2 regions of the Acidovorax bellezanensis genome follow, and region 2 is predicted to be linked to the other one. Evidence: predicted binding sites of a transcription regulator. Region 2 holds the regulator's gene; the other holds the start of a gene.
What was found. The regulator FNR, encoded in region 2, switches genes on or off when oxygen is low (the NO sensors DNR and NnrR bind a similar motif). The targets are predictions, from matches to a motif close to TTGATNNNNATCAA.
Positions count from the first base shown of each region.

Region 1: cyoA (ubiquinol oxidase subunit II) is a predicted target of FNR. The motif match lies at 1,482-1,495, and genes of this name have one in related genera.

Region 1 covers NZ_JAODYH010000007.1:246,496-248,691, reverse strand. The annotation lists gene cyoB (cytochrome o ubiquinol oxidase subunit I) at 1-278, opposite strand, end outside; gene cyoA (ubiquinol oxidase subunit II) at 343-1,389, opposite strand; gene N0K08_RS15135 (MFS transporter) at 1,752-2,196, shown strand, end outside.
Region 2 covers NZ_JAODYH010000006.1:16,518-18,713, forward strand. The annotation lists gene N0K08_RS13520 (FixH family protein) at 1-277, shown strand, start outside; gene N0K08_RS13525 (hypothetical protein) at 363-623, shown strand; gene fnr (fumarate/nitrate reduction transcriptional regulator Fnr) at 704-1,426, opposite strand; gene hemN (oxygen-independent coproporphyrinogen III oxidase) at 1,618-2,196, shown strand, end outside.

The sequences.
Region 1 (2,196 bases), on a different contig from region 2:
TGCTGGGCGCGCATCATCAGCGCGTCGGCGAAGCCGCGCAGCAGCATCACGATGCCCAGGATCATGTACATGATCCCGATCTTCTTGTGGTCGATACTGCAGATCCAGTCGTTCCACAGCGGCGCCCAGAGCTTGTAGCGCGTCAGCAGAAAGAGAACGGCCAGCGCACCGAAGATCACGCCAGCAAAGGTGACGAGCAGAATTGGCTCGTGCAGGGGTATCGATTCCCAGCTCAACCGTCCGAAGATCAGTCGCGCTGCATCAAATTGGTCAGACATAAATGGTCTCTTGTGAGGTGGACGGGGTAGCGGGCCTGAGCCCGCACCCTGTCCACCGAATTGCTTATTGCTGGATAACCGCTGGGGTCGAGGCGTCTGCTTCCAGGGCGGCCGTCAGTTTGGCGGCGTCTTCCGTCGTGCACATGTCAGGCGAAAGGTTCAGGCCCTTGGCGCGTGCATAGGACTCGCCGCCTGCCTTGTCGATGGCCATCATGGTGTGCATGCACATCTGGCCTTCTTCGACGCAGCGGTTCAAAACCGTGTGGTAGAGCTTGGGGTCGACCTTGCCGAAACGCTCCACTGGATTGCGTTCGCTGGGCTTGACCAGATCCAGGTAGCTCGTGCGATCGAGCGTCTTGCCTTCGGTCTTGGCCTTGGCAATCCACTGCTCGAAGCCTTCGTTGCTCAGGCCGTGGAACTTGAACGTCATGCCGGAGAAACCAGCGCCGCTGTAATGCGAGGACATGCCCTTGTAGACACCTTCCTTGTTGATCACGGCGTTCAGCTCGGTCTGCATGCCGGGCATGGTGTAGATCATGCCGGCCAGGTCAGGCACGTAGAAGGCGTTCATCGTGGTGGTCGATGTCAGCTTGAAATGGATGGGGCGGTCGACGGGCGCAGCCAGTTCGTTCACCGTGGCAATGCCTTGCTCGGGGTAGAAGAACAGCCACTTCCAATCCATGGCCACGACTTCCACTTCCAGCGGCTTGACGTCGGGGGCCAGCGCGCGCTGGGCATCGATGCGGTCCAGTGGGCGGTAAGGGTCGAGCTTGTGGGTGCTGATCCAGGTGATGGCGCCCAGGATGATCACGATGATCAGTGGAACGGTCCAGATGATCAGTTCCAGCTTGGTCGAATGGTGCCACTCGGGATCGTATTCCGCTTCCGTGTTCGACTGACGGTACTTCCAGGCAAAGAAGAACGTCAGCAAAATGACCGGAATGATGATGATCAGCATCAGCCCGGTGGCGAGCATGACCAGGTCGCCTTGCTGAGCGGCGACATCGCCTGCGGGGTTGAGAACTACGGTCTCGCTGCAGCCTGTAAGGGCGGCAATCAGGGCCGTAGCTGTGAGCCACGCAGGCCCACGGATTTCCTTGGATTGAAGCATGCTATGGGCGCGCCGGAACGCGCTTAGGTGTAAACGTGAGATTGGAATTGGCTCAAATGTAATAAAAAGGAGCAATTTGTCGATTGGACATTTTGTCCTACGTCAACGAAATAGGTGTATTGCGCCATTCTTGGTGCTATGGCGGATTTCGATGTAGGCGTGAAGGCTGAGAGCACGTCAGTTGACAGGCAGTAGGTAGGAGAAGAGGATGGATGGTAGGTAGGAGTAGAGGATGGGTAGTAGGGGCTGGCGGAGGGCTGGTTGTAGTTCTTAGCTGACGCGCGCAAGCGCAAAAGCCGTACCGAACCAGGTCGCTGACCGGCGTAGAAAGAGCTAGTCAACAGAAATGGGAGCCATCTCTTATGAGCGGAACCGGTTACACAGCATTGCCTGCTGGCGGCTTGGAAAGTCCGGAAGCACTGTCCCGCGCGGACACGGACGAAGAGGTCACTCCTGGAGATATCGCGGTCGGCGTGGTGATTGGTCGATCGTCGGAATACTTCGATTTTTTTGTTTTTGGCATCGCTTGCGTGTTGGTTTTCCCCGCATTGCTGTTTCCTTCGCTTTCCCGACTTGACGGTACCCTGGCCTCGTTTGCGATCTTTTCGCTGGCCTTCATCGCGCGCCCCTTCGGCACGGCGATCTCCATGGCCGTGCAGCGGCGCTGGGGTCGAGCGACCAAGCTGACCATTGCCCTGTTCCTGTTGGGCTCGTGCACGGTGGGCATGGCCTTCCTGCCCGGCTACCAGAGCCTGGGTATCTGGGCCATAGTTCTGTTTGCCGTGCTGCGCATAGGTCAGGGCCTGG
Region 2 (2,196 bases):
TCCCTCCAACGCACCCGCACACGATCCCCGTCCCTGGTGGAAATTCGGTTTTGTCTGGATGGTGGTCGGCGGCCCGGCCGTGGTGGTCGTGGCTGGTCTGGCCACGTTCTGGATCGCCGCGGCCAACCCCGACCCGGTGATCGACCCGGATTACTACCGCCACGGTATTGAAATCAACCAGACGCTGACCGGCAAGCCCGATCTGAGCCTGGCACCGGCCGTCACCGGCCGCAACCATGCGGCAACGCCCGCGGAGCACGCGCCCACCGACCGTTGAGCGGGCCATGCGCGGGTTTTCCGCAGCGCCAGGGACTTCGATTGCTTGCAGAATGAAAGCGTTGCTGCGGCACAAGGAGTTCCTGATGTTGGCAAAACGCTTGATGTGGATTCTCTGGCCGGCCTTTCTGGCCGCCTGTGCGATGGAAATGCTGGTGTTCGGGCTGGTCGATCCGAGCGAAATCCAGTGGCGGGGCGAGACCCTGAACTGGGGCCGGCAGGCGTTCTATACCCTGTCTTTCTTTGCCTTCTGGCTGGTCACCAGCGCTGCCAGCGGCTTGACCTGCCTGCTGGGCATGGGGCCGGCGGAAGTCAATGGCGGGCACCGCGCTCCCGCGCTCGACTGAACAACTGACTGTATCCCTTGGCCCGTTCTCCCTGAGCTTGTCAAAGCGGGGCGCAAGGGGTTTATCAGCGGGGGAGGGGCTTAGTCACACTCGCGTTGATGGTTCACGATGCGCTTGAGCGCGTCGGTGTCGAGAATGCGGATGTGGCGCTGCTTGACTTCGACGATGCCGTCGTCGACGAACTTGGAGAAAGTGCGGCTCACGGTCTCCAGCTTGAGGCCCAGGTAGCTGCCGATTTCCTCGCGCGTCATGCGCAGTACCAGCTCCGACTGGGAAAACCCCCGCGTGTGCAGGCGCTGCACCAGATTGAGCACAAACGCCGCCAGACGCTCCTCGGCCCGCATGCTGCCCAGCAGCAGCATCACGCCATGCTCACGCACGATTTCACGGCTCATGACCTTGTGCACATGGTTTTGCAGCACCGTGATTTCGCGCGACAGATCTTCCAGGCGATCAAAAGGCATGACACAGACTTCGGCATCCTCGAGCGCCACCGCGTCGCAGGTGTGGTGGTCGTTGACGATGCCGTCCAGGCCGATGATTTCGCCCGCCATCTGAAAGCCCGTCACTTGGTCACGTCCGTCCTCGGTGGCCACGCTGGTCTTGAAGAAGCCGGTGCGAATCGCATACAGCGAGGAAAACGCCTCGCCGTTGTGAAACAGCATGCCGCCCCGCTTGATCTTGCGGCGCACGGCGACGATGTCGTCGATGCGCTGCATTTGCTCGTCGCTCAGGCCTATGGGCAGGCACAGTTCGCGCAGGTTGCAGTTGGAGCAGGAGGCTTTGATGGTTTGTAAATTCATGGGACTGGACCTCGAAGCTGGCGGTGGATAACACGGAAGGGGCGGTCGCATGGGCTGCCGACAGCGCACAGGCCCGAGGTCATGGCTGACATATATCAAATTGTCGCAGCATGTGGGTGAGCAAGTCTTGATCGACATCAAGGACGCAGGCATTGGGATGCGGCACAGTCGGGAAAAGCCAAGGAAACACCATGACCGCAGCCCCCCCCGAGCTCACCCCTGCGTTGCTGCAGCGTTTTGACGTGCCTGGCCCCCGCTATACCTCCTACCCGACGGCAGACCGGTTTGTGGAAGCCTTTGGTCCGGATGATTACACACTGGCGCTCAAACAGCGCCGCAATGGCGCGGTGGGCCTGGCGCGGCCGCTGTCGCTGTATGTGCACATCCCGTTCTGCGAATCGCTGTGCTACTACTGCGCCTGCAACAAGATCGTCACCCGTCACGCCGAACGCGCCCAGACCTATCTGCAATACCTGGCGCGCGAAGTCGCGCTGCACACCCGGCATTGCGGTCCGGGTCAGACGGTGAGCCAGCTGCACCTGGGCGGCGGCACGCCCACTTTCCTGAGCGACGAGGGCCTGGCCGAACTCATGGACCTGCTGCGCAGCCATTTCACGCTGCAGCCCGGCGGCGAGTATTCGATCGAAGTCGATCCGCGCACGGTGACGCCCGAGCGCCTGGCCTTTCTGGCGCAGCTGGGTTTCAACCGCCTGAGCTTTGGCGTGCAGGATTTCGATCCCCAGGTGCAGAAGGCCGTGCACCGCGAGCAG